Regions from separate parts of the Streptomyces sp. NPDC093109 genome, predicted to be linked through region 3. Evidence: riboswitches for the same ligand, from Rfam matches in the RefSeq annotation. Region 3 holds a riboswitch; each other region holds the start of a gene.
The links. Region 3 has a riboswitch for S-adenosylmethionine ahead of AB0389_RS17575 (aminotransferase class V-fold PLP-dependent enzyme). Riboswitches for the same ligand answer to the same signal wherever they lie in the genome.
Positions count from the first base shown of each region.

Region 1 (9,425 bases), on a different contig from region 3:
AGCTCAAGCTCCAGCCCGAAGGTCTGGGACTCCTCGACGGTGATGACGCCTTCCTTGCCGACCTTGTCCATGGCCTCGGCGATGAGCTCGCCGATCTGGGTGTCGGCGGCGGAGATGGAGGCCGTAGAAGCGATCTGCTCCTTGGTCTCCACGTCCTTGGCCTGCTCCAGCAGCGCACCGGAGACGGCCTCGACGGCCTTCTCGATGCCGCGCTTGAGGGCCATCGGGTTGGCGCCGGCGGCCACGTTGCGCAGGCCCTCGCGGACGAGCGCCTGGGCCAGGACGGTCGCGGTGGTCGTACCGTCACCGGCGACGTCGTCCGTCTTCTTGGCGACTTCCTTGACCAGCTCGGCGCCGATCTTCTCGTACGGGTCCTCGAGCTCGATCTCCTTGGCGATGGAAACACCATCGTTGGTGATCGTGGGGGCGCCCCACTTCTTCTCGAGGACAACGTTGCGGCCCTTGGGACCAAGGGTGACCTTGACGGCGTCGGCGAGCTGGTTCATCCCGCGCTCGAGACCGCGCCGTGCCTCCTCGTCGAACGCGATGATCTTGGCCATGTGAAGTGGTCCTCCCGGACGGATCGGGTTCTCCCCCGCTCGGACGCTCGGAAAACAGCTGACGAGCTGGGGGAAGGATTGCTCCGGACCGCGCTGGCGCCCGCGACGGACGGCCTGAGAGCCGGGTGGTTCCTTGCCCCACCGACCCTCCGAGCCTCACCGACCCGGTCCTTAAGTTGTCACTCTCGTATGCAGAGTGCTAACGCCAATAATTAGCACTCGGCACCCGAGAGTGCAAGCGTCTTCCGGTCGGCCGGGGACGCACGAGGGGCCCGCATCCGTGATGGATGCGGGCCCCTCGGCGTGAGTGACGTGCAGCGTGTCGTGAGTGCGTCGGTGGCCGATCGCGCCGGGATCAGACGGCGAGTTTGACCATGTCCGCCTGCGGACCCTTCTGGCCCTGCGAGATCTCGAACTCCACTCGCTGACCTTCTTCAAGGGTGCGGTAACCGTCCATCTGAATCGCGCTGTAGTGGACGAAAACATCCGCACCACCGTCTACCGCGATGAAGCCGTAGCCCTTCTCCGCGTTGAACCACTTGACGGTGCCCTGAGCCATGCCTAACTCCCCTATTACTGGCCCTTGCACGGGGCCACACTTCGCGTCGGAACGCGTCGACCGCGGCTGAATGTATCTGCCCAACTGCCCTCTGCAACAGGTCAATCGGACGAGAAATCTGGGCGTGGCCGAACTCGCATAGCGATGAATTCGCAGCGATCCAGGGCAAGTCGGGCCGGGCAAAGCGCATCTATCACGCAAAGGCCACCGGGAGATCGGCCTCATGTTGTCGCGTTCTCGCGCGCGTTGGCGGCGGCGGACGGCAGGGCCTTCCCCTACTGTATCGCGCTCAACCATGCAGAATGGCCCCCTCCGCTTCGCTTGCGGAGGGGGCCATTCCAGTAATCCGGAGCGCATCGCATGTGCGTGCGATGCACGTGCGATGCGCGTGCGATGCGCGTACGCGGCGGTCAGCCGCCGGCGACCGCCGGGATGATCGAGATGCCGGCGCCCGCGGGCGTCGCGGTCTCCAGGCCCTGCTCGAAGCGGACGTCGTCGTCGTTCACGTACACGTTCACGAAGCGGCGCAGCTTGCCCTGGTCGTCCAGGACGCGCGCGGCGATGCCGGGGTGGTTGGCCTCCAGGGACTGGATGACCTCGGCGAGGGTCGCGCCCTCCGCCGGGACCTCGGCCTCACCACCGGTGTACGTGCGGAGGATGGTGGGGATGCGGACCTTGACGCTCATGGTGGTGCCCTTTCTGCGGAGTACGGGGTCGCTGCTGAACGAGTGGGGGTCAGCTCGCGCCGTCGGAGGCTTCACCGGAAGCGTCACCGGAAGCGCCGTCGCTCCCGACCGCCGCCAGCCCGGCCGCCCGGAACGCGTCGAGACTCGGCCTGATCGTCGCCGTCGGCCCGGTCGTGGGCGCCACGGCGTCCAGCGTCTTGAGGCCGTCACCGGTGTTCAGGACCACGGTGGTGAGCGTCGGGTCCAGCAGCCCCGCCTCGATGAGCTTCTTCGTCACGCCGACGGTCACCCCGCCCGCGGTCTCCGCGAAGATCCCCTCCGTACGGGCGAGCAGCTTGATCGCGTCGACGATCTGCTCGTCGTTGACGTCCTCGACGGCACCGCCGGTGCGCCGGGCGATGTCCAGGACGTACGGGCCGTCCGCCGGGTTGCCGATCGCCAGCGACTTGGCGATGGTGTCCGGCTTCTGCGGCCGTACGACGTCGTGGCCCGCCTTGAAGGCGGTGGAGACCGGCGAGCAGCCCTCGGCCTGGGCGCCGAAGATCTTGTACGGCTTGTCCTCGACCAGGCCCAGCTTGATCAGCTCCTGAAGACCCTTGTCGATCTTCGTGAGCTGGGAGCCCGAGGCGATCGGGATGACGAGCTGGTCGGGCAGCCGCCAGCCGAGCTGCTCGCAGATCTCGTACGCGAGCGTCTTGGAGCCCTCGCCGTAGTACGGGCGCAGGTTGACGTTGACGAAGCCCCAGCCCTCACCGAGCGGGTCGCCGATCAGCTCGGAGCAGAAACGGTTCACGTCGTCGTAATTGCCCTCGATGCCGACCAGCTCACCGCCGTACACCGCGGCCATGACGACCTTGCCCTGCTCCAGGTCGTGCGGGATGAACACGCACGAGCGCAGCCCGGCGCGGGCGGCGGCGGCGCCGACGGCGCCCGCGAGGTTGCCCGTGGAGGAGCAGGAGAGCGTGGTGAAGCCGAAGGCGCGGGCGGCCTCGACGGCGATGGCGACGACGCGGTCCTTGAAGGAGTGCGTCGGGTTGCCGGAGTCGTCCTTGACGTGGAGCGAGCCGGTGATGCCCAGTTCACGGGCGAGATTGTCGGCCTTGACGAGCTTGGTGAAGCCGGGGTTGATGTTCGGCTTCGTGGCCACGTCGGCGGGGACCGGCAGCAGCGGTGCGTAGCGCCAGATGTTGTCGGGGCCCTCGGCGATGCGCTTCTTCAGCTCTTCGGGACTGCCGCTCGGCAGGTCGTACGCGACTTCGAGCGGCCCGAAACAGCTCGCGCAGGCGAAAATGGGTCCGAGGGCGAAACGTTCGCCGCATTCGCGGCAGGAGAGCGCGACGGCGGGACCGAAATCAACACTTCCGCTTCCGCTGCCCGTACTTCCGCTGCCCGTGTTCTTCGTCTCGTTGTCCGGGACGGTCTGCACAGCCATGATGGCGAGGCCCTTTCTCCTCATCTTCCTCGCGACGTACTTCGCCGCAAGACGGAATTGGCACCTTCCCCACCGTGACCTCGCGGTCGGCGGGAGGGTTGCCGGGACTTCAACGGGCCGTTCCCTCAGTCCCTCTGGATGAGCGCTATGACGCCGGACCCGGGGTCCGGTGCGTTTGTTTCACCTGCTGGTGTCGTTCAAGACTGTAACCGAAGGAGTGGACGGCTGAGATAGTCGTCCGCACCGCGAGATGGATCACACGGGGGTCCGCACGGGGTCCGCACGGGGTCCGCGCGGGGTCCGGACCGGATCACACGGATCAGTGGTTTACGACGCTTTACAACGCTTTACGAAGCTTTACGGATCAGCGCAGGGAGTACCGAACGTGCTGGAAGAGGTGGAACGCTGGCTGGCCAGGCGTTCCTGGTCCGCCGCCGACCGTACGCTCGACCAGCTGCTGGCGGCGAAGGCCGCCCGGGGCAGCACGGTGAGCGTCGTGCTGCCGGCGCTGAACGAGGAGGAGACGGTCGGCGAGATCGTCTCCGTGATCCGGCGCGCGCTGATGACGCGGACGGCGCCGCTGGTGGACGAGCTGGTGGTGATCGACTCCGGCTCCACGGACCGTACGGCCCGGGTGGCGGCGGCGGCCGGCGCGCGCGTCGTGCACCGGGACGCGATCCTGCCGAGGCTGCCGGCCCTGCCCGGCAAGGGCGAGGTGCTGTGGCGGTCGCTGCTGGTGACGAGCGGCGATGTCGTGTGCTTCGTGGACGCCGACCTGCGGGAGTTCTCGGCGGACTTCGTGTCCGGGACGGTCGGCCCGCTGCTCACGGACCCGGGGGTGGACTTCGTGAAGGCGATGTACGACCGGCCGCTGAGGAACGCCACGGACGCGCCCGGTACCGGGGGCGCCGGTCAGGGCACCGGCCAGAGCGCAGGCCAGGGCGGGCGGGTGACCGAGCTGGTGGCCAGGCCGCTGCTCAATCTGCACTGGCCCCGGCTGGCCGGTTTCGTCCAGCCGCTGGGCGGGGAGTACGCGGCGCGCCGCGCCCTGCTGGAGCGGCTGCCGTTCCCGGTCGGGTACGGCGTCGAGCTGGGCCTGCTGGTCGACGCGCTCCACGCGGTGGGGCTGGACGCGCTGGCGCAGGTCGACGTAGGGGTACGGCTGCACCGCCACCAGGACGACGCAGCCCTCGGCCGGATGGCGGCGGCGATCTACCGCACGGCGCAGCTGCGGCTGTCGCGGGGGCGTCCGGCGGGACAGGCGGGGCAGCTGGGGCAGCTGGTACGGCCGCGGCTGACGCAGTTCGAGCGGCGGGAGGACGGCGCGGGCGGCTTCGCGCCTCGGACGCACGCGGTGGACACGGAGGAGCGCCCGCCGATGCGCGAGATAGCCGAGTACACGGCGGGCAGGGCCGCGTAAGGCACCCGGCCGAAACGGCACCCGCCCGGTAGCGGCACCCGGCCCGTACCGGCACGGCGTACCGGCGCGGCGCAACACCCCACCCCCGATCCGATTACCTACATTCATCCCTTATGGGCATGAAACACATCTTCATCGGCATGATCGCGGACGCGGACCGCCAGCTCGCCCTCACCGGCGCGGCGGCCGAGCGCCTGTGGCTGCTCGGCGGGGTGACGCTGGCGCTCGCGGGTGCCGGGGCGGTCGCCCTGGCGGCGATGCGCGGCACCCGCGGTCCGCGCGACTGACAGGTCACACCCGCACGTCCGTACGTTTGAGCCCTCGCCACGCGGGCTAGGTTTCGGCACATGGTCTCCGAGCAGCCCAAGCAACCCGCACAGCCCGCGCAGTCCGCGCAACCCGCGCAACCCGCGCAAGTACTCGTCGCGTCCAACCGCGGCCCCGTCTCGTACACCGTGGGCGACGACGGCGCCCTGGTGGCCAAGCGGGGCGGCGGCGGGCTGGTCTCCGGGCTGTCGGCCATCGGCCCGGACGTGGACGCCGTCTGGGTGTGCGCGGCGCTCGGCGAGGGCGACCGCGAGGCCGTGCGGCGGCTGGACGGCAGGCTCGACCCGGCGGACACCGGCGGGCAGCGGGTCCGCATGATCGCCGTTCCGCCCGAGGTCTACGCGGACGCGTACAACCACATCGCGAACTCGACGCTCTGGTTCGTCCACCACCTGCTCTACCAGACCCCGCTGGAGCCGTCCTTCGGCCCGGAGTTCCGCGCCCGGTGGGCGTCGTACGAGACGTACAACCGCGCCTTCGCGCAGGCCCTGGCCGACGAGGCGGCCGAGGGCGCGGCGGTCCTCGTGCAGGACTACCACCTCGCGCTGGTGCCAGGCATGCTGCGCGCGCTCCGCCCCGACCTGCGGATCGGGCACTTCTCGCACACCCCGTGGGCGCCGGTGGACTACTTCCGGCTGCTGCCCGACGACATCGCGCGCCAGCTGCTGCGCGGCATCCTCGGCGCCGACCGCGCCGGTTTTCTGACCCGGCGCTGGGCCGACGCCTTCACCGCCTGCTGTACGGAGCTGCTGGGCGGTACGGGCAGCACCCGCATCGGCGTGCACGGCCTGGGCTCCGACGCCGACTTCCTGCGCGAGCGCTCGCACCGCCCCGACGTAGCCGACCGCATGGCCGCCCTGCGCGCCCAGATCGGCAGCGCGGACACGGGCAAGCCCCGGAAGACGATCGTCCGGGTGGACCGTACGGAGCTGTCGAAGAACATCGTCCGCGGCCTGTACGCCTACCGCCAGCTGCTGACCGACCACCCGGAATGGCGCGGCCGGGTCGTCCATGTCGCCTTCGCCTACCCCTCCCGCCAGGACCTGGCGGTCTACCGCGAGTACACGGCCGAGGTCCAGCGGGTGACCGACGAGATCAACACCCGGTTCGGCACCTACGGCTGGACCCCGGTCATCCTCCACGTCGACGACGACTTCGCCCGCTCCCTGGCCGCGTACCGGCTGGCGGACGTGGCCCTCGTCAACCCGATCCGCGACGGCATGAACCTCGTCGCGAAGGAGATCCCCGTCGTCTCCGACCACGGCTGCGCGCTCGTCCTCTCCCGGGAGGCCGGCGCGTACGAGGAGCTGGGCGACGACGCGCTGGTGATCAACCCGTACGACATCTCCGCCACCGCCACCGCCCTCCGCGAGGCCCTCACCCTCCCCGACAGCGAACGCGCCGAACGCTCGAAGCGCCTGGCCGCGGCGGCGACGGCGCTCCCGCCGCAGCGCTGGTTCCTGGACCAGCTGGAGGCGCTGCGGCAGGTCTGAGGCGGGGGAGGCGGAGGCAGCCGGAAGGACGGCGTCAGACGGCGACCGTCTGTGCCAGCGCGGCCAGGAAGTCCGTCACCGCCGCCGGGCCCGGGAGGCGGAGGTCGGCGCGGGCGGCCAGTTCGGGGACTTCGGTGCCGCTGCACAGCAGCAGGCCGGGGTGGCCCTCGGCGCGGAGTTCGCCGACGGCCGCGTAGGCCGGGAGGTCGCCGAGGTCGTCGCCCGCGTACAGGACGGTCTCGGCGCCCGTTTGGCGTACGTACTCCAGCAGTGCCACGCCCTTGTCCATGCCGGGCGGGCGCAGTTCCAGGACCAGGCGGCCGGGTTCGACGATCAGGCCGTGGCGGGCCGCGAGTTCGGCGAGGGGGGCGCGGAGGGCGTCGAAGGCGGCCTGCGGGTCGGTGGCACGGCGGGTGTGGACGGCGAGGGCCTGGCCCTTCTCCTCCACCCAGGTGCCGCGCCAGGCGCTGAACCGGTCGAGGAATCCGGGGAGTTCGGCGCGGACGGCCGCGACGCCGTCGTGCGGCGCCGGGGCGTGTACGGTCCCGGTGGCCGCGTCCCAGCGTTCGGCGCCGTAGTGGCCGAGGACCACGAGCCGCTCCAGCCCCGGCACCCCGGCGAAGCCGCCGTACCGCACCGCCACCTCGGCCGGCCGGCCGGTTACGACGGCGACCGACGCGACGTGCGGCGCGAGCGCCGCCAGCGCGGGGACGGCGCCCGGGTGGGCGCGGGCCTGTTCGGGGTCGGGGACGATGTCGGCCAGCGTGCCGTCGAAGTCGAGCGCGACGACCGCCTTCCCCGGCCGCGCGAGCAGCGCGGCCAGGCCGTCGGCGCCTGCGGGGGTGGTCGGTTCCGGCAGGAGGAGGCGCCGGGGATCCTGGTGGTTCCGGTGGTTCCGGTGGTTCCGGTGGTCCTGGGGGTGCGGATGGCTGCCCATGGCTTCGACCCTAGACGAGTGGCCGCCCCGGCCACACCCCACCGGATCGCGCCCGGGCCAGAGCTACGGGCCGTCGCGCGGCTAGCGGCGCTCGCGCCGTTCCTGGCGTACGCGCCTCAGCCTGTTCACGGTCACCGGATCGTGCTCCGCCGCCCTCGGGTCGTCCAGCAGCGCGCTCAGCAGCTGGTAGTACCGGGTCGGGGAGAGACCCAGCCGCTCCCGGATCGCCCGCTCCTTGGCGCCGGTCCCCGGCCACCCGCGGCTCTCCATGGCGAGGATGGCCCGGTCGCGGTCGGAGAGCCCGCCCCCGGACTCGACGGGGGCAGGCTCGGGCACGGGCCCGGCCGCTTCTTCCGGCGCGGCCGGGTCTTCCGGCGCGGCCGGGTCTTCCGGCGCGGCCGGGTCTTCCCGCCGTTCCGGCTCTGCTGGCTCATTCGTGGTGGTCATCGCACCTCCACGCTACCTACTCCGCGGCCTCCGCCGTCGCCGCGTCCCGGGCGATCCTGCCCAGCACGTTCGACGCGCTCCCGCCCGGCTCGACCGCCTCGCCGATGTTCTTCTTGATGCTTTCGCTCACCGCCGACCAGGAGTTCTTGCCGTACGGGAGGAGTTCGGACGAGGGCAGCGCCTCCAGGAACTTGCGCAGATCGGCGTGGTTGTCGTCCGCCGTCATCGTCTCGCTGGCGCTGTACGTGACGGGCAGCAGGTCGTACTGGCCGGCGAAGTTCAGGACGTTCTTGTCCTCGTACACGTAATCCAGGAAGCGGCCGATCTCGCGGCGGTGGCCGTTCTCCTTGAACGCCATCATCCAGTCCGCCACGCCCATGGACGACTTGGCCTTGCCCTTGGTGCCCGGCAGCGCCACCATGCCGACCTTGATGCCGCGCTTGCCCGCCTCCTGCATCAGCGTCGGATGGCCGTTGAGCATGCCGACCTGGCCGCTGGTGAACGCCTTGAAGGCGGTCGCGCGGTCGAGTTTGCCGGGGGCGACCGGGCCGGTGAGGCCCTCGCCGACCAGGTCCTTCCTGAGCCAGTCGAACGTGGCGATGTTCTGCTGCGAGTCGATGCTGTACGAGCCGTCGCCCGTGTCCGTGTAGCCGCCTCCTCCGCTCAGCAGCCACATCAGGGTCTCGCCCTGCGCCTCCTCCGACCCCAGCGGGATCGCGATCGGCGTCGTCACGCCCTGCGCCTTCAGCGCCTGGGCGTCGGCCTTGATGTCGTCCCAGTTCTTGGGGGCGTCGGTCACTCCGGCCCGTTCGAAGAGCTCCTTGTTGTAGAAGAGCAGCCGGGTCGAGGCGACGAACGGCATTCCGTACTGGACGCGGTTGATCTTTCCGGCCTCGGAGAGCTGCGAAAGGAAGTTCGCCTGCGTGGGAACGGAGAGCAGCTGATCGGCGGTGTAGAGCTTGCCCGCCTTCGCGAAGTGGGAGTACGAGCCGATCTGCGCGATGTCGGGCGCTTCGCCGTTCGCGGCCATCTCGGAGACGTCCGCGTCAATGGTCTTCCAGGGACGCACATTGACACTGATCTTGATGCCGGGGTTGTTGGACTCGAACTCCGCGGCCAGGGCTTTCCAGTACTTCGAGGAACTGTCATCCGCGTTCGTGCCGTAATCGGCGGCGACGAGTTCGAGCGTGACCTCGGAGGCCCCTCCCGTACTGCCGCAACCGGCCAGCGCCGCGGTCGTACAGAGTGCGGCTATCGCCGCGGTCATTCCTGAGTAGCGCTGTCGCACGTTGTGTTCCCGCCGTGTTCTTGTCGCCCGTTGTTGCTTCGTCACTCGTTGTTATGTGGTGTCGGATTTTCTCCCATGTAGAGGTTTGAGGTCCACTGAAGATGATTACGCTTCGACAACGCATCGACACTCACCGATACGCGCAACAACACGCAACAAACCCGAACAGTGGACTAGACCTTTCAGGGCTCTACACGCGAGACTGTTCCCGTGAGACACGTCATCGCCCTTGATGTGGGCGGCACCGGAATGAAAGCCGCCCTCGTGGGGGCGGAC
Region 1 is NZ_JBFBEZ010000028.1:90,803-100,227, reverse strand. It holds gene groL (chaperonin GroEL) at 1-560, opposite strand, end outside; gene AB0389_RS25585 (cold-shock protein) at 916-1,119, opposite strand; gene AB0389_RS25580 (ubiquitin-like small modifier protein 1) at 1,530-1,805, opposite strand; gene thrC (threonine synthase) at 1,855-3,237, opposite strand; SAM riboswitch class I at 3,255-3,382, opposite strand; gene AB0389_RS25570 (glucosyl-3-phosphoglycerate synthase) at 3,623-4,657, shown strand; gene AB0389_RS25565 (hypothetical protein) at 4,777-4,944, shown strand; gene AB0389_RS25560 (trehalose-6-phosphate synthase) at 5,005-6,477, shown strand; gene otsB (trehalose-phosphatase) at 6,512-7,414, opposite strand; gene AB0389_RS25550 (DUF3263 domain-containing protein) at 7,496-7,750, opposite strand; gene AB0389_RS25545 (extracellular solute-binding protein) at 7,878-9,128, opposite strand; partial or broken gene AB0389_RS25540 (ROK family protein) at 9,360-9,425, shown strand, end outside.
Region 1: it holds a riboswitch for S-adenosylmethionine, as region 3 does, so the genes downstream of both, thrC (threonine synthase) here and AB0389_RS17575 (aminotransferase class V-fold PLP-dependent enzyme) in region 3, are expected to answer to the same signal.

Region 2 (9,425 bases), on a different contig from region 3:
GCGACGCCCGCGTCGAAGCCGTGCACGAGTGTGATCACGTTCTCGGGCAGCCCGACCTCGGCGGCGGCCCTGCGCAGCACGGAGGCGCAGAGTTCCGAGGTGGCCGGGTGGTCGGGGTGCGCCTTGACGACGACCGGGCAGCCGGCCGCGAGCGCGCTCGCGGTGTCGCCGCCGGGGACGGAGAAGGCGAGCGGGAAGTTGCTCGCGGCGTAGACGGCGACGACACCGAGCGGCACCTTGTAGCGGCGCAGGTCGGGCCAGGGCGGGGTGCGGCTGCCGTCGGGGTGGTCGATGTACACGTCGAGGAACGCGCCCTCGTCGACGACCTCCGCGAACGCCCTCAACTGCGCTGTCGTACGGGCGAGTTCGCCGGTGAGCCGGACGGGCCCGAGCGCGGTCTCGGCGTCCGCCGCCTCGATGACGTGGGGACCCGCCTCGTCGAGCAGGTCGGCCGCCCTGCGCAGCAGTGCGGCGCGCGTGGTGCGGTCGGCGAGCGCGGCGAGCGCGGTGTGGGCGCCCCGTACCGCGAGGTCCACTTCCTCCGTCGTGGCCTCCTGCGCGACCTCCTCACGAGGCTTTCCCGTTCGGGGGTCGACACTCCAGACTGGTGCTGCTGCCACCGCGGCTTCCTTCCCGACTGCGCGTACTGCGGACCACTGCGAGACCACTACCGGACCACTGCCATCCACCGGCGCGATTGCCGCGCCTCGGATTTTGTTCGGTATTCTGAACAAGGTTCCTGATAGTGAATATTTCAGGGACTCTATTTCCGCGTGTTCCGCCCGGTCAAGAGCGATCCGAGGCGTGAGCGGTCCGAGCGGTGGAGAGGAAGTGCGTGACGATGGCGGCTGCGGAGAGCGGCGGGGCCCAGGTCAAGTCCGCGGTGCGGACGGTGGAGCTGCTGGAGTACTTCGCCGGGCGCCCCGGGATGCACTCCCTGGCCACGGTCCAGGAGGCGGTCGGCTACCCCAAGTCCAGCCTCTACATGCTGCTGCGGACGCTGGTCGAGCTGGGCTGGGTCGAGACGGACGGCACGGGCACCCGCTACGGCATCGGCGTACGGGCCCTGCTGGTCGGTACCTCGTACATCGACGGGGACGAGGTGGTCGCCGCGGCCCGCCCCACCCTGGACCGGCTCTCGGACGACACCAGCGAGACCATCCACCTCGCGCGCCTCGACGGCACCAATGTCGTCTATCTCGCGACCCGCCAGTCGCAGCACTATCTGCGCCCCTTCACCCGCGTCGGCCGCCGGCTGCCCGCGCACTCCACCTCGCTCGGCAAGGCGCTGCTCGCGACGCACACCGACGAACAGGTGCGCGCACTGCTGCCGGAGACGCTGCCCGCGCTGACCGAGCACACCCTCACGGACCGCGAGCGGCTCATCGAGGAGCTGGCCGTGATCCGGGAGCAGGGCTTCGCCGTGGACCGCGAGGAGAACACGCTCGGGCTGCGCTGCTTCGGCATCGCGATCCCGTACCGCACCCCGGCGCGCGACGCGATCAGCTGCTCGGTGCCGGTGGCCAGGCTCACCCCCGGGCACGAGCAGATGATCAAGGACGCGCTCTTCGACGCCCGCGACCGGCTCACCCTCGCGACCCGCCGGCTCTGACCTTTCGCCCCTTATAACGACCTTTATGAAGACTCTCTGAGAAGCCAGGCCCCGGGGAACCCCGTCCACCGCCCGCTCGTCCCTCGCAGTGAGATGAACAAGACGATCAGGCACACGGCGGTCATCTGCCTGCTGATGGTCCTCGCGCTGATGCTGCGGGCGACCTGGGTGCAGGCGTACGAGGCGAAGGCGCTCGCGGACAACCCGGACAACCGGCGGACCGCCATCGCCCAGTACGCGCACCCGCAGGGCGACATCATCGTGGCCGGCTCGCCGGTCACGGGTTCCCGGCGGACGGACAGTGGCGATCTCGCCTACGAGCGGACGTACACCGACGGCGCGCTGTACGCGCCCGTCACCGGCTACAGCTCGCAGGCGTACGGCTCCACCCAGCTGGAGGGCATCTTCGCGGACGTGCTCGACGGGACGAACAGCGCGCTCAAGAACCCGGTCGACGCGCTCACCGGCAAGCAGACCAAGCCCGGCGACGTCCTCACCACGATCGACCCGGCGGTCCAGAAGGCGGGCTACGCGGCGCTCGGCGACAAGAAGGGCGCGGCCGTCGCGATCGACCCCAAGACCGGCCGGATCCTCGCGGTGGTCTCCACCCCGTCGTACGACCCGACGGAGATCAGCGGGACGTCGGACGGCGCCGCCTGGAAGAAGCTGACGACCGGCGCGGACAAGCCGATGGTCAACCGCGCGCTGCGGCAGCCGCTGCCGCCCGGCTCGACGTTCAAGCTGGTCGTCGCGGCGGCGGCGCTGGAGGACGGGCTGTACGGCTCGGTCGACGAGAAGACCGACAGCCCGGACCCGTACACCCTGCCGAACACGCGGACCGTGCTGGAGAACGAGAGCGCCTCGGCGCCGTGCGAGAACGCCACGATCCGCACCGCCCTGCGGTACTCCTGCAACACCGTCTTCGCGAAGATGGCGGTGCGGTTGGGACAGACGAAGGTCCGGGCCATGGCCGAGAAGTTCGGGTTCAACGACTCCGCGCAGGACGTGCCGGTGCGCGCGGCGGCGAGCGTGTACCCCTCCGGCATGGACGAGGCGCAGACGGGACTGTCGGGAATCGGCCAGTTCGATGTGACGGCCACCCCGCTCCAGATGGCGATGGTCTCGGCCTCGCTGGCCAACGACGGGCTGATGGCCGCGCCGCACATGGTGTCCAAGGTGGTGGACGGCAGCGGCGGCACGGTGCGCTCGTACAAGGACAGCGACACCACCCGCATCGTCTCCTCCTCGACGGCCGAGCAGCTGCGCAGCGCGATGGTGACGGTCGTGGAGGACGGTACGGGGACGAACGCCAAGGTCAGCGGCGCGGAGGTGGGCGGCAAGACCGGCACGGCCCAGCACGGCGTGGACAACGACGGGACGCCGTACGCCTGGTTCACCTCGTACGCGAAGGACGCGTCGAGCGGCAAGGAGGTGGCGGTCGCGGTCGTCGTCGAGGACTCGGGCGCGGCGCGCTCGGAGGTCAGCGGCAACGGTCTGGCCGCGCCGATCGCGCAGAAGATGATGGCGGCGGCGGTGCGGTAGCGATCCGTACAGCGGCGCCACAGAGGCACCCACAACGGCCCCCGCAGCGGCGCCGTGCGATGACCTGGACCACTCTCGTTGTGATCCAGGTCATCTTTGGTTTGGCTTAAATGAATGTTACTTTTTCGACGTCACGAGTCTCAGCGACAAGCCCCGGCTTGCTGAGCGGCAACCCTCCTTCTGCGGTGGGGTGCCCCGGGTGATGACACGGCTCCACGCGCACACCGATGTGCCGGGAGCAAGCGCGGACCTGTCGGTCAGGTCCTGGACCTGTGACGGGAGTACGGAATGACATCGCGATCAGTGCGCGCCACGCGCCGCGTCGGCACGCTCGCGTCCCTCGTGCTTCCCGCTCCGGCCCGGCGCCGGCAAGACCCACGGCACTCGCCACGCACGGCACTCGCCGCATTCACTCACCGCACTGAGGAGCTCTCCCTCATGAGATCTGTCCTGCCCCGCCCCGCCCGCGCCCGCAGGCGCGGCTATCTGCTGGCGCTCGCCTCGGCCGGCACCGTCACCGCGCTCACCCTGACCGGCTGTGGCAGCGTCGACACGGGCGGCGGCTCGGGCTCCTCCGGCAGCGGCTCGGGCGACGGCAAGGGCGAGTCGATCACCGTCACCGCCTTCGCCGGCGCGTGGGGCGAGCTGTTCAAGTCGTCCTTCGTCGAGCCGTTCGAGAAGGACACCGGCATCAAGGTGAACCTGGTGTACGGCGCCGACTCCGACTGGGTCACCAAGCTGCGCGCGGCGGGCGGCAAGAACGCGCCGTTCGACGTTCTCGCCCTCACCCCCGGCTCGCTGCACCAGGCCGTCGGCGGCAATCTCCTCGAACCGCTGAAGACCGCCGACCTCAGCCACTGGAAGCAGCTCGACCCGGTGCTGACCGAGCGGTCGACGATCGACGGGGCGTCGTACGGCGTGCCGCTGACCACCGGCTCCAACGGGCTGCTCTACCGCACCGACAAGATCAAGCAGGCGCCCAAGGACTGGACCGACATCTTCGACAAGAAGTACTGCGGTCATGTCGCGCTGCCCCCGCTCACCTACAACGCCGGTCTTGAGTTCTTCTCCGCGCTCGTGTCCCAGGACGGCGGCAAGCTCTCCAACCCCGCCGACGTCGACAAGGGCTTCAAGAAGCTCGCCGAGCTGAAGGGCTGCGTCTCGGCCTACCCGGCGGACGCCGGCAGCGTCGCCACCGTCCTCCAGAACGGCGACGCCTGGATCGTCCCGTTCTGGGACGGCCGCGCCTTCGCCATGGAGAAGGAGGGCCAGCCGATCGGCTTCACCTACCCCTCCTCGGGCGCGGTCGGCGCGCTGACCTCGTACTACGTGCCCAAGGGCTCGAAGCACACGGCCGCCGCGTACAAGTTCCTGAACTACCTGAGCGCCGCGAAGTACCAGAAGCCGTTCGCCCAGGGCACGTTCTACGGCGCGGGCAACGACACCATCGACTACGACGCCGCCTTCAAGGCCAAGGTGAAGTACGGCGAGGACGTCTACAAGAAGTTCACCTGGGTCGACTACAAGACCGCCACCCCCAAGCTCAACGAGTGGCAGCAGCGCTGGAACCAGATCTTCAAGTAGATCGGCAGACAGAGCAGCAGACAGACCCGAGGACCTGATGTGACCAGCTCACCGCAGAAGCAGAACACGCACACCCCGCACATCGAGATCGACGGCCTCGCCTCCGGGTACGAGGGCCAGCGGGTGCTCGACGTCGACCGGCTCTCCATCCGGCGCGGCGAGTTCCTGTCCGTCCTCGGCCCCAGCGGCTGCGGCAAGACGACCCTGCTGAACAGCCTGGCCGGGTTCGTCCGCCCCACCGCGGGCCGGATCACGATCGACGGGGTGGACCTGACCGATGTCCCGACCCACCGCCGGGGCCTCGGTCTGGTCTTCCAGAACTACGCGCTCTTTCCGCACATGACCGTCGCGGACAACGTCGCGTACGGGCTGAAGGTGCGCCGGGTGGAGCGCGCCGAGCGGACCGAGCGGGTCACCGAGGCGCTGCGCCTCGTCGGTCTTGAGCAGTACGCGGCACGCCGGCCCAAGCAGCTCTCGGGCGGCCAGCAGCAGCGGGTGGCGGTGGCCCGCGCGCTGGCCACCCGGCCGGCGGTGCTGCTGCTCGACGAGCCGCTGTCGAACCTCGACGCGAAGCTGCGCCGGGAGATGCGGGTGGAGCTGCGGGAACTCCAACAGCGCCTGGGCATCACGATGGTCTTCGTCACGCACGACCAGGAGGAGGCGATGTCGCTGTCCGACCGGATCGCCGTACTGAACGGCGGCCGGCTCGAACAGCTCGGCACGCCCACGGAGATCTACCGGACCCCGGCGACCCGCTTCGTCGCCGAGTTCATCGGCGCGGCCAACATCCTGGACGGTACGGGCACGGCGGACGGGAAGCTCGCGGTGGGCGCGGGCGCGGCCCGGCTGGACTCCGGTCTGGCCGGGGTACGGGACGGGGAGGCGGTCACCGTCGCCGTACGGCCCGAGCGCGTCGCGGTGCTGCCGGCCGGCGCGGACGCAGACGCGAGCACGGGCTTCCCCGGCGAGAGCGCACGCCGAGGCGCCGGGATCGTCGGCTACCGGGCGTTCACGGGCGAGGCGTGGCAGACGCAGATCGTCGTCGCCGAGGGCGTCGCGGTCAACGCGCGTACGGCCGAGGAGCCGCCGGAGGTCGGTGCGTCGGTGGTCTTCGGCTGGGCCGCGTCGGACGTCATCGTGCTGGAGCGACCCGAGAAGGTCATATGAGCGCGCCGGCCACTCCCGTCGCAGCCGTCAGGAAACCGCGCCGGGTGCGCGGGCTGCTGCCCGTCCTTCCCGTCGTGGTCTTCCTGGCGGCCCTGTTCGTGGTCCCGCTGGTGCGGGTGTTCGCGCTCAGCCTGCATCCGGTCGACGCCAACGGCTATCCGCTGGACGGCTATTCGTTCGTCCAGTACCGCAGGGTCTTCACCGAGTCGTTCTTCTCCGAGGCGCTCTGGCACAGCCTGCTGACCGCGCTGCTGGTCACCGTACTGAGCGTGCTGCTCGGCTTCCCCGCCGCGTACGCGCTCTCCCGGGCCCGCAAGGGTGTGGTGCGCACGCTGCTGTTCGTGGCGGTCGTCTCACCGCTGCTGACCAGTGTGGTCGTGCGCAGCTACGGCTGGGTCGTGCTGTTCTCCGCCAACGGCGTGGTGAACCGGACGCTGGTGTGGCTCGGTTTCCTGGACCAGCCCGCGCACCTGCTGACCAGCTATCTCGTGGTGGTCGTCTCGGTCGTGCACGTCATGCTGCCGTTCGCGATCCTGCCGCTGACCACGGCGCTCGGCGGGATCGACGACAACCTCCGGCGGGCCTCGCGGAGCCTGGGCGCGGGTCCGGTCCGTACCTTCTGGAAGGTCACGGTGCCGCTCAGCCTGCCCGGCATCGCCGTCGGCGCCACCGTGGTCTTCCCGCTGGCCATGGGCATCTACATCACTCCGCTGCTGGTCGGCGGCGCGAACCAGCCGCTCGCCGGGCTGCGCGTCTACTCGCAGATCACCGCCGTCTTCGACTATCCGGTGGCGGCGGCGCTCAGCCTGGTCCTGCTGCTGCTCACCCTGCTGGGCGTCTCCGCGCTCGGCACCGGGTTCCGCTTCTGGGAACGGAGACTCCATGGCTGACACTTCGGCCCGTGTCCTGCGGCGCGCCGGGCGGTTCGCCGCCGCTCTGCCCGCCGCCGCCGTCTTCGTCTTCCTGCTGGCACCGCTCGCGGTGCTGGCGCTCAGCTCGTTCAACGCGACCAGTTCGCTGAGCTTCCCGCCGAAGGGCCTCTCCCTGCGCTGGTACGGCGAGGTGCTGTCCTCCCCCGACTGGCAGGCGTCGTTCCGGCTCAGCGGGGTGCTGGTGCTGCTGGTCGTGCTGACCACCGTGACGATCGGCACGCTCGCCGCGTACGGGCTGGTCAGGGGCGACTTCCCGGGGCGCGGGGTGCTCTCCGGGCTGGCGCTGGCGCCGCTGATGGTGCCCGAGATCATCATCGCGCTGGGGCTGCTCTACTACTTCCAGGGCCTCGGCCTGGTCAACACCCTGTCCGGGCTCTGGCTGGCGCACTCGCTGGTGGCGCTGCCCTTCGTCATCCGTACGGTGATGGTCAGCGCGCAGGCGCTCGATCCGACCCTGGAGCGGGCGGCGGCCTCCCTCGGCGCCGGACGGGCGCGTACGTTCCTGACCGTCACCCTGCCGCTGCTGCGGCCCGGCATTCTCGCGGGCGCGGTCTTCGCGGCCGTCACCTCGCTCGGCGAGGTCGCGGTGTCCGCGCTGGTGTCGGGGTCCAACACCACCACCGTGCCGGTACGGATCTTCTCCGCCGTGCAGTTCCAGCTCGATCCGTCCGTGGCCGCCGTCTCCACGCTGCTGATGCTGGCCAGTGTGGTCGTGCTGGTGGCCGTCGACCGGTTCACCAACTTCTCCGAGGTGCTCTGACATGCCCGCTGCCCCCACCGCGTCCCCCGCAGGCACCGGTGCCCGGATCGGGATCGACGTGGGCGGTACGTTCACGGACTTCGTCCTGGCGCTGCCCGGCGATCCGCGCGGGCTGCTGCACCACAAGGAGCCCAGCACGCCGGGCGATCCGGCGCGCGCGGTCGCCGACGGCATCGCCGCCGTGCTCGGCCGCGCGGGGCTGCGCGCCGGGGACCTCGCCTCGATCACGCACGGCACCACGATCGGGCTGAACGCGATCATCCAGCGCCGGGGCGCCCGGATCGCGCTCGTCGTCACCGAGGGGTACCGGGACATCCTGGAGATCGGCCGCAGCCGGATGCCGTCCTCCTTCGATCTGCACGCCGCGAAGGAGGAGCCGCTGGTCCCGCGCGACCGGATCGTCGAGATCCCCGCGCGGCTCGGCCCCGACGGGCGTCCGGTCCGTACCCCCACGGACGCCGAACTGGCGCGGGTGGCCGAGGAGCTGGCGGCGACGGGCGCCGAGGCCGCCGCCGTACTCGTACTGCACGGGCACACCGACCCGGAGTTCGAGGCGGAGGTGACCCGGCGGCTCGGGGCGCTGCTGCCGGAGCTGCCGCTGACCTCGTCGGCGGCGATCTGGCCGGAGGTACGGGAGTTCGAGCGCGCCCTCGTCACCTGTCTCAACGTGTACATCCAGCCGCTGATGCGGCAGTACTTCGACCGGCTCGAAGCGCTGCTCGACGGGCTCGGGGTGACCGCGCCCGTCTATATCGCCGCCTCCAACGGAGGCTCGCTGAGCCTGCGTTCGGCCGCCGACCGGCCCATCGAGACCGTACTGTCCGGCCCGGCGGCGGGTGTCACGGCCGCGACCCGGCTGGGCCGGGCCGCCGGGATCTCCCGGCTCGTCACCTTCGACATGGGCGGTACGAGCAGCGATATCGCGGTGGCCGTCGACGGCGAGCCGGAGTTCGCCACGCACACCACGATCGGCGGGCTGCCGCTGATCCTGCCCGTGGTCGCGGTCAGCGCCATCGGCGCGGGCGGCGGCTCGGTCGTACGGGCGGACGAGCACGGTGTGCTGAAGGTCGGCCCGGAGAGCGCGGGCGCCGCGCCGGGCCCCGTCGCGTACGGCAGGGGCGGCACCCGCCCGACCGTCACCGACTGCTATCTGCACACCGGCGTCATCGACCCGGCGACCTTCCTCGGCGGCCGGATGACGCTCGACGCGCCCGCCGCCGCACGCGCGCTGGGCGAGGTGGCCGAGGGACTCGGTTTCGGGAGCGGCGGTACGGGTACGGGCGCGGACGGCGCGGCCGACGGCGCGCTGCGCGTCGCCACCGCCGGGATGGCCGTCGAACTCCAGAAGACGCTGGCCGGACGGGGCCTGGACCCGGCCGAGTTCACCCTCGTACCGTTCGGCGGCGCGGGCCCCACCCACGCGGCCGTGCTCGCCGAGGAGGTCGGCATCCGCGAGATCGTCGTCCCGCCGACCGCCGCGACGTTCTGCGCGCTCGGCGCGGTCGGCGCCGATCTGCGCCGGGACTTCGCGCGGAGCCTGCGCCGTGAACTGGACGCGACGACGGTCGGCGCGCTGCGGGACATCCTCGCCGGTCTGGAGGCGCGGGCGCGCGCCTGGCTCGCCGGGCAGGGGCCCGCGAGCGGCACGCCCGTGCTCACGCTCGCCGCCGACATGAGCTACGCGGGGCAGGCGTACGAGCTGCGCGTACCACTTCCGTCATCGCCCGCCGAAACCCTCGAACTCACCGCGCTGCGCGAGGCGTTCCACCAGGAGCACGAGCGGCTGTACGGCTTCCGCGACGCCGGCGCCGCCGTCCGCCTCGGCACC
Region 2 is NZ_JBFBEZ010000049.1:9,156-18,580, forward strand. It holds gene AB0389_RS32395 (aldehyde dehydrogenase (NADP(+))) at 1-620, opposite strand, end outside; gene AB0389_RS32400 (IclR family transcriptional regulator) at 842-1,612, shown strand; gene AB0389_RS32405 (penicillin-binding transpeptidase domain-containing protein) at 1,706-3,154, shown strand; SAM riboswitch class IV at 3,284-3,405, shown strand; gene AB0389_RS32410 (ABC transporter substrate-binding protein) at 3,593-4,738, shown strand; gene AB0389_RS32415 (ABC transporter ATP-binding protein) at 4,778-5,905, shown strand; gene AB0389_RS32420 (ABC transporter permease) at 5,902-6,795, shown strand; gene AB0389_RS32425 (ABC transporter permease) at 6,788-7,597, shown strand; gene AB0389_RS32430 (hydantoinase/oxoprolinase family protein) at 7,599-9,425, shown strand, end outside.
Region 2: it holds a riboswitch for S-adenosylmethionine, as region 3 does, so the genes downstream of both, AB0389_RS32410 (ABC transporter substrate-binding protein) here and AB0389_RS17575 (aminotransferase class V-fold PLP-dependent enzyme) in region 3, are expected to answer to the same signal.

Region 3 (9,425 bases):
CCATCGTCGTGTCCTATTACTGGCACTTCGTCGATGTTGTCTGGATCGGCCTTTTCGCCACGATCTACTTGATCAAGTAGCCCGGGCACGCGCCCGGCGCGCACACAGTCCAGAAGCACCGACGCTGAAGATCCTGACACCGGGGTAATCCGTGAAAAAGCTCTCCGCACGACGACGCCATCCGCTGGCGGCGTTCGTCGTCCTACTCCTCGCGCTGGCGGCCACCGGGGGGCTGTACACCGCGTTCGCGCCCGCGGGCAAGGCGCAGGCTGACGAAACCTCCCAGTCCCTCGCCATCGAGGAGGGCAAGAAGCTCTACTCGGTCGGCTGCGCCAGCTGCCACGGCACCGGCGGTCAGGGTTCCTCTGACGGTCCGAGCCTGGTCGGCGTCGGCTCGGCCGCCGTGGACTTCCAGGTCGGTACCGGCCGCATGCCGGCCCAGCAGCCCGGCGCGCAGGTACCGAAGAAGAAGGTCATCTACTCCCAGGCGCAGATCGACCAGCTGGCCGCGTACGTCGCGTCCCTCGGCGCCGGTCCGATCACGCCGACCAAGGAGCAGTACAACAGCACCGACGCCAACGCCGCCGCCGGTGGTGAGCTGTTCCGTACGAACTGTGCCCAGTGCCACAACTTCACGGGTGAGGGCGGCGCGCTGACACACGGCAAGTCCGCCCCCAGCCTTGAGGGCGTGGACCCGAAGCACATCTACGAGGCCATGCAGACCGGCCCGCAGAACATGCCTTCCTTCCCCGACACCACGATGCCGGAGCAGCAGAAGAAGGACATCATCGCCTACATCAAGGCGGTGAACGGGGACGAAACCCCCAGCCCCGGCGGTCTGTCGCTGGGCGGCCTCGGCCCGGTCAGCGAAGGGCTGTTCGCCTGGATCTTCGGTCTGGGCGCATTGATCGCAGTTGCCGTCTGGGTCGCGGCCCACACCGCTAAGGCCAAGAAGTCATGAGTAGCCAAGAAGAGATCTCAGAGAAAAACCTGCCGAGAGAGCAGGACACCGCGCACGGCGCGGTGGTGGTCAAGGACGATCCGTTCGCGGATCCCGGGCTGCCGGCGCACCAGCCGCGCATCCAGGACATCGACGAGCGGGCGGCCAAGCGGTCCGAGCGCGCGGTCGCCTTCCTGTTCCTGCTGTCGATGGCCGCGACGGTGGCGTTCATCGCCTCGTTCGTGGCGTTCCCGGTCGACAAGAACGTCTTCATCTTCCCGTTCGGCCACGTCAGCATCCTGCACTTCTCGCTGGGGCTGACGCTGGGCGTGGCGCTGTTCTGCATCGGCGCGGGCGCGGTCCACTGGGCCCGTACGCTGATGTCGGACGTCGAGGTGGCCGACGAGCGCCACCCGATCGAGGCGTCGCCCGAGGTCAAGCAGAAGGTTATGGAGGACTTCGCGGCGGGCGCGGCCGAGTCCGGCTTCGGCCGGCGCAAGCTGATCCGCAACACGATGTTCGGCGCGCTGGCCCTGGTGCCGCTCTCCGGCGTGGTGCTCCTGCGCGACCTGGGGCCGCTGCCGGAGAAGAAGCTCAGGTCGACGCTGTGGGCCAAGGGCAAGCAGCTCATCAACATGAACACCAACGAGCCGCTGCGTCCCGAGGACGTCGTCATCGGCTCGCTGACGTTCGCGATGCCCGAGGGTCTGAGCGAGCACGACGAGCACTTCCAGACCGAGATCGCCAAGGCCGCGCTGATGATCGTCCGGATTCAGCCGGACGAGATCAAGGACAAGCGCGAGCTGGAGTGGTCCCACCAGGGGATCGTGGCCTTCTCGAAGATCTGCACCCATGTCGGCTGCCCGATCAGCCTGTACGAGCAGCAGACGCACCACGTTCTCTGCCCGTGCCACCAGTCCACCTTCGATCTCACCGACGGCGCCCGCGTCATCTTCGGACCGGCCGGCCACGCCCTCCCGCAGCTGCGGATCGGTGTGAACGCGGACGGAAACCTCGAGGCGCTCGGCGACTTCGACGAGCCCGTCGGTCCTGCCTTCTGGGAGCGCGGATGAGTACCACGACGGCCACAGACGAGAAAAGCCGCAAGGCGCCCGCCGGTGAGCGGGTCGCCGACTGGGCGGACGGCCGGCTGGGGATCTACTCCCTCGCCAAGGCCAACATGCGGAAGATCTTCCCGGACCACTGGTCCTTCATGCTCGGGGAGATCTGCCTCTACAGCTTCATCATCATCATCCTCACGGGTGTGTATCTGACGCTGTTCTTCCACCCGTCGATGAACGAGGTGGAGTACCACGGCAGTTACATCCCCATGCAGGGTGTGCTGATGTCGGAGGCGTACGCCTCCACGCTGAACATCAGCTTCGACATCCGCGGTGGTCTGCTGATCCGGCAGATCCACCACTGGGCGGCGCTGATCTTCCTCGCCGCCATGATGGTCCACATGATGCGCGTCTTCTTCACGGGCGCGTTCCGCAAGCCGCGCGAGGTCAACTGGCTGTTCGGCTTCCTGCTGTTCGTCCTGGGCATGTTCACCGGGTTCACCGGTTACTCGCTCCCCGACGACCTGCTGTCCGGCACCGGTGTGCGGTTCACCCAGGGCGCGATCCTGTCCGTACCGATCGTCGGTACGTACATCTCGATGTTCCTGTTCGGCGGGGAGTTCCCCGGCGGCGACTTCGTGGCCCGGTTCTACTCGGTGCACATCCTGCTGCTGCCCGGCATCATGCTCGGTCTTGTGGTGGCCCACCTGATCCTGGTCTTCTACCACAAGCACACGCAGTTCGCGGGCCCCGGCCGTACGAACAACAACGTCGTGGGCATGCCGCTGCTGCCGGTCTACATGGCGAAGGCCGGAGGCTTCTTCTTCCTGGTCTTCGGTGTGATCTCGGTCGTCGCCGCGATCGCCACGATCAACCCGATCTGGGCGCTCGGCCCGTACCGTCCCGACCAGGTCTCCACCGGCGCCCAGCCCGACTGGTACATGGGAGCGCCCGAAGGTCTCATCCGGGCGATGCCCGGCTGGGAGATCAACTTCGCCGGACACACGCTCGTCCTCGGGGTCTTCATCCCGCTGATGCTGCTCGGTGTGGTCCTCGGCGCGATCGCGGTCTATCCGTTCATCGAGTCCTGGGTCACCGGCGACAAGCGCGAGCACCACATCCTGGACCGCCCGCGCAACGCGCCGACCCGTACGGCGTTCGGTGTGGCCTGGCTGGTCTGGTACTTCATCCTGCTGGCGGGCGGTGGGAACGACCTCTGGGCGACCCACTTCCATCTGTCGATCAACACGATCACCTGGTTCGTCCGGATCGCGTTCTTCGTCGCGCCGGTCGTCACCTTCATCATCACCAAGCGGATCTGCATCGGCCTCCAGCGGCGCGACGCGGACAAGGTGCTGCACGGCCGCGAGTCCGGGATCATCAAGCGACTGCCGCACGGTGAGTTCATCGAGGTGCACACCCCGCTGGACCAGGGCGCGCTGCACACGCTCACCGCGCACGAGCAGTACAAGCCGGCCGAGCTGGGCCCGACGGTCGACGAGAACGGTGTCGAGCGCAAGGTCTCGCCCGTCGAGAAGGTCCGGGTCAAGCTCAGCAAGGGCTTCTACGGCGAGGGGAACCAGCTGCCCAAGCCCACCGCCGAGGAGTTCCAGGAGATCCAGAGCGGCCACGGCCACCACTGATCCCACCCGGCCTCACCGAGGTCGCCACCACCGAGGGCCCCGGCCCGGTCTCCCGCGAGGGAACCGGCCGGGGCCCTCGGCGTTTCCGGTACGCGTCCGCTTGATCTCCGTCCGGAGTGCGGGCAGGCGTCTTACGTGCCGGGCGTACGCCGATAGGCTGGCCCCGGGTCCTCGCGGGCCCGCGTACCCGTCCCGGAGACCAGGAGCGAGCGATGAGCGCTGTTACCCCCGTCGGAGGCGACCCCGTGGCGGACCGCACCTGGCCGGGTGTGCTGAACGCCCTGCTGGACGGTGCCGATCTGAGCGCCGGCGCGACCGCCTGGGCGATGGACCGGATGATGAGCGGCGAGGCCACCGACGCGCAGATCGCCGGGTTCGCGGTGGCGCTGCGGGCCAAGGGCGAGACCGTCGAGGAGATCAGCGGTCTGGTCCGGGCGATGTACGGGCACGCCCGGCTGATAGAGGTTCCCGGCCGGACCGTCGATGTCGTCGGCACCGGCGGCGACGGCGCCAAGACCGTCAATATCTCCACCATGTCCTCGATCGTCGTCGCGGGCACCGGCGCGAAGGTCGTCAAGCACGGCAGCCGCGCCGCGTCCTCGGCGAGCGGGGCCTCCGACGTACTGGCGAAGCTCGGCGTCAATCTGGAGCTGACCCCGGAGCGGGTGGCCGAGGTCGCCGAGGAGGCGGGCATCACCTTCTGCTTCGCGGTGAAGTTCCACCCCGCCCTGCGCCATGTGGGGGCCGCGCGCGGCGAGCTGGGCATCCGTACGGTCTTCAACTTCCTTGGCCCGCTGACCAATCCCGCCCGGGTACGGTCCCAGGCGACCGGTGTCGCCGATGCCCGGATGGCGCCGATCGTCGCCGGGGTGCTGGCCGAGCGGGGCTCGTCCGCGCTGGTCTTCCGGGGCGACGACGGACTCGACGAGCTGACCACCACGGCCACCTCCCGGGTCTGGGTCGTCCGGGACGGCAAGGTCACCGAGCAGGCCTTCGACCCGCGCGACGTCGGGCTGTCCCTCGTCCCGGTCGAGGCGCTGCGCGGCGCGGACGCGTCGTACAACGCGGATGTCGCCCGCCGGCTGCTGGCCGGCGAGACCGGGCCCGTACGGGACGCCGTCCTGCTCAACGCGGCGGCGGCGCTGGTGGCCCTGGACCCGACCGACGACGCGCTGGAACTCCAGCTGGCGGCGGGCATCGCCCGCGCGGCGGAGTCCATCGACTCGGGCGCGGCGGCGCGCTCGCTGGCCCGCTGGGTGAGCGCGAGCAACGCCTGACGGCAGGGTGAGGTGAGGCGTTACGGGACGGGGGTGGCTTTTCCGTCCCGTATCGCGGACAGCTGTTGGGCGGTCCGGCACGCTGTGCCATACTTTCGCCCAAGGTCATGAGTGACAGCGATTTAGGCCCCGGCTCGCTGTCCGGCAACCCTCCGTCCGTGGCGGGGTGCCCCGGGTGAAGACCAGGCCGTAGGCAGCGAGGTCTACGGCAAGCGCGGACCCCTTGTGCCTTTGGGGTCCTGGTCCTCAAGGGAGCAGTCTCGTGAGCAAGCGAATGCGTTAGGGCTGTTACGCCCCCTCTTCACCACACCTCCGCACGGTGATCTCCGTGTGTCGAGGCATTCCCCGCGCCAACGTCATGGCTCCGCCATGCCCGCCCGCGGGTTCCTGAAGCCGCCATTCCGCCTTGTCCTGCCGGGAGATACCGCCATGTCCGCATACCCGAACGCCACCGCCACTGCCACCGCCGGCTCCGCGCCCCCCTCCGACGACCCCGCCTGTGGCGCGCCGCTCCCGGTGCTGGGGCGGGACGTGACCGTGCCGCTCGTCACCGGTGGCGAGGTCGGCTACGCGGCCCTGGACTACGCGGCCAGCGCCCCGGCGCTCCAGCGCGTGTGGGACGACGTCGCCGCGTACGCCCCGTACTACGGCAGCGTCCACCGGGGCGCCGGCTATCTCTCGCAGCTGTCCACGGACCTCTTCGAGAACAGCCGCCGCACGGTCGCGGAGTTCCTCGGCTGCCGCCCGGACGACCAGGTCGTCTTCACCCGCTCGACCACCGACTCGCTGAATCTGCTGGCCGCCGTGGTCCCCGACGGCTGCCAGGTGTTCGTCTTCGAGACGGAGCACCACGCCTCGCTGCTGCCGTGGCGGGACGCCCTGGTGACCTACCTGAACGCTCCCCGTACCCCGGCCGAGGCCGTCGCCACCCTGGAGCGCGCGCTCGCCTCGCGCGACCCGAAGGGGCCGGCGCTGGTCTGTGTCACGGGCGCGTCCAATGTGACGGGCGAGCTGTGGCCCGTGCGGGAGCTGGCCGCCGCCGCCCACGCGCACGGCGCCCGGATCGTGCTGGACGCCGCTCAGCTCGTACCGCACCACGCGGTGGACATCGCCGAGCTGGATGTCGACTGGATCGCCTTCTCCGGGCACAAGCTGTACGCGCCGTTCGGCTCCGGGGTCCTCGCGGGCCGCGCCGACTGGCTGCGGGACGCCGAGCCGTATCTCGCGGGCGGCGGCGCCAGCCGCAAGGTCGCGCGCCGGGCCGACGGCGGCGTGGACGTCGACTGGCACACCACGGCGGCGCGCCACGAGGCCGGTTCGCCGAACGTCATCGGGGTGTACGCGATCGCCTCGGCCTGCAAGGCGCTGACGGAGGCCGGCTTCGACGCGCTGTCGGCGCGCGAGCAGGCGCTGGTGGCGCGGGTGCGGGCGGGGCTCGCCGAGGTGCCCGAGGTGAAGGTGCTCTCCCTCTTCGGGGACGACGCGCCGCGGGTCGGGGTGCTGTCGTTCGTCGTCGAGGGGTGGAACAGCTCGCACTTCGCCGCCGCGCTCTCGGCGGAGTACGGCATCGGGGTACGGGACGGGCTGTTCTGCGCGCACCCGCTGGTGCGGACGCTGCTGGGCAGCGACCCGCAGGACCCGGGGGAGTGCGGCGCGCCGGAGGCGGAGCCGGGCGAGCGCTCGCTCAACGCGATCCGGGTGAGCTTCGGCGCGGGGACGCCGGACGAGCACGTGGAGCGGTTCGTCCGGGCGGTGCGCGAGCTGGTCAGCGACGGCGCCCGGTGGAACTACCGCACGGAGGACGGCCGGTGCGTCCCGGACCGTAACGGCGCCGCGACGGCCGCCGCGTAACGCGTACGTACGTACGTACCCGCCGGAGGCGGTCCTACGCGTCGAGTCCGATCGCGAAGGCCGCCTCCAGGTCGTGCTGCGAGTACGTACGGAACGCGACGTGGGTGTCGGTGGCCTCGACGCCGGGGATCTTGCTGATCCGGCCGGGGATGACATCGGCGAGATCGTCGTGCTTGGGTACGCGCACCATGGCGATCAGGTCGTACGTACCGGTCACCGAGAAGACCTCGCTGACGCTGTCGAGCGAGGCGATGGACTCGGCGATCTCGGGGATCCGGTCGACGCTGGTCTTGATGAGCACGATCGCGGTGATCACGGTTGGCGTTCTCCCTCGGTGGCCCCGGTCTGTCCGTGCACTCTATCGGTACGCCAGTAACGCACCCAGGCGTAGCAGAAGCCGGCGCCGAACCCCACCAGATGCGCGAGGTAGGCGACCCCGGGGCCCTCGCCCGCGCCGCGCAGGGCCAGCCACTGGAGCGCGAACCAGAAGATCAGCACGGACCAGGCGGGGAAGCGCAGCGGCAGGAAGAGCAGGAACGGGAAGAGACTGGTGACCCGGGCCCGCGGGAAGAGGTAGAGGAAGGCGCCGAGCACCCCCGAGATCGCGCCGGAGGCGCCCACCAGGGTCTGCGCGGAGCCGGCGTTGGCCGCCGCGTACGCGAAGAGGGCGAGATAGCCGACGCCGAGGGAGAAGAGCAGGAAGTGCGCCCGGCCCATGCGCTCCTCGGTCATCGCCCCGAACACATGCAGGAAGAGCATGTTGCCGAGCAGGTGCAGCCAGCCGCCGTGGACGAAGAGCGCGGTGAGCGGGGTGAGGAGGGTACGGGCGGAGGCGCCGCGCATCAGCTGGTCGGGGATGACGCCCCACCGTTCGAAGTAGGCGCTCTGGGCGGCGCGGAGCGCGTCGCCGTCGCCGTACCCCGGACGCAGCCCGGAGACCGGGCTGAGCAGGAAGGCCAGCACGCAGACGCCGATCAGCCCGTAGGTCACCACGGGTCCGCGTGCGAGCCTCCGCCATGAGATCACGGACAGAGCATGGCGTACCGGGACCCTTCGGTACAGAGCGCCTCGCCGCCCCGCGGGGTGCCCCTGAGGCCTTAGGGTTGCCGGATGCCATCCGCGGTTCGACGTCGCGCCGCGGGGCACCCGCACCAAGGACGATGGAAAAGGACGGCACGATCACGATGACGACGGTTCCGCAGCCCACGGCCACCACCCGATGGCGCTGCACCTTGTGCGGCAATCTGACCCGGTTCGATGTGACCCGGTCCTCGAAGTCCGTCGAGTACGTCCATCTGGACCTGGCCGGGGAGCCTAAGGTCGAGGAGCGCGAGGTGGTCAGTGAGACCATCGAGTCCGTGCGCTGCCGCTGGTGCAACGCGGTGGATCAGATCGAACTGGTGGACAGGCCGGGCGCCGGTTCCTGAGGGAGCCGCCCGAAAGGGGTAGTGGGGTGACGGATCGTGGAGCAGCCCACGGGCGGTGCTGAGCCGGCCGGCGCGGCCGGCGGTGACGCCGTGGAGGCGCTCGACCGCCCCCTGCCTGACGGGGTACGGCGCCGGGTCGTGGCGCTGGTCTCTGAGGCCTTCGGCGGTCTGACCGTCACGGAGCTGCCGGCGCAGCTGCGCCAGTACGCCCGCTTCACCCCGAACCGGCGGACCAAGTTCGCGGGCAACGCGATGGCCGCCGCCCTGGAGAGCGACGCGGTGTTCCGGGGCCGGATCGGGGAGCGCATCGCCCAGTCCCAGCCGGAGCTGGCCGCGGCCCTGGAGTCGGGATCGCCGCCGGCCGCCGCGGATCCGGTCGACGTGGCCGCCGCCGCGTATGTCCTGAGACCACCCGGATGGGTGAAGCTGGTGGCCGCGGCGGGCGAGGAGGCACAGCGGGCGGACGCCGAGCGCGCCGACGAGGAGACCCGGCGGGAGCTGGAGCGGCTCCGCGAGGAGCTGGCCGTCGCCAGGGCGCTGACGAAGAGCGACACCGAGCGGCTGCGTACGGAGCTGGAGGCGGCCCGCAAGGAGGCCGAGTCGCTCCACCGCAAGCTGCGCAGCGCGCAGAGCGATGTGAAGCGGGGCGAGGCCGCGCTGCGCCGTACGGCGGCGGAGGCCGAGGCGCTGCGGGCCGAGAGCGCCGCCCAGGTGTCGGCGGCCGAGAGCGAGACGCGCCGGGTCAGGGCGCGGCTGGCGGAGGCGGAGGCGTCGGTGGAGGCGAGCCGCCGGGCCGTGCGCGAGGGCCGGTCGGTGGAGGACATGCGGCTGCGGCTGCTGCTGGACACGGTGCTCGAGTCGGCGCAGGGGCTGCGGCGCGAACTGGCGCTGCCGCCGGCCGCCAGCCGCCCGGCCGATACGGTCGACGCGGTGGAGCCGGGCCGGATGTCCCCGAAGGACGTGGCGGCCCGCGCGCTCTCCGAGACGGATCCGGCGCTGCTCGACCAGTTGCTCGCGCTGCCGCAGGCGCATCTGATCGTGGACGGCTACAACGTCACCAAGACCGGTTATCCCACGATGCCGTTGGAGAAGCAGCGGCTGCGGCTGCTCGGCGGGCTGGCGATGCTGGCGGCGCAGACGGGCGCGGAGATGACCTGTGTGTTCGACGGTGCGGAGCTGGCGGCGCCGGTGCTGCTCGCGCCGCCGCGCGGGGTGCGGGTGCTGTT
Region 3 is NZ_JBFBEZ010000016.1:80,239-89,663, forward strand. It holds gene AB0389_RS17550 (heme-copper oxidase subunit III) at 1-80, shown strand, start outside; gene AB0389_RS17555 (c-type cytochrome) at 152-961, shown strand; gene AB0389_RS17560 (Rieske 2Fe-2S domain-containing protein) at 958-2,013, shown strand; gene AB0389_RS17565 (ubiquinol-cytochrome c reductase cytochrome b subunit) at 2,010-3,644, shown strand; gene trpD (anthranilate phosphoribosyltransferase) at 3,857-4,921, shown strand; SAM riboswitch class IV at 5,025-5,142, shown strand; gene AB0389_RS17575 (aminotransferase class V-fold PLP-dependent enzyme) at 5,351-6,772, shown strand; gene AB0389_RS17580 (Lrp/AsnC ligand binding domain-containing protein) at 6,807-7,088, opposite strand; gene AB0389_RS17585 (rhomboid family intramembrane serine protease) at 7,085-7,798, opposite strand; gene AB0389_RS17590 (hypothetical protein) at 7,957-8,199, shown strand; gene AB0389_RS17595 (NYN domain-containing protein) at 8,236-9,425, shown strand, end outside.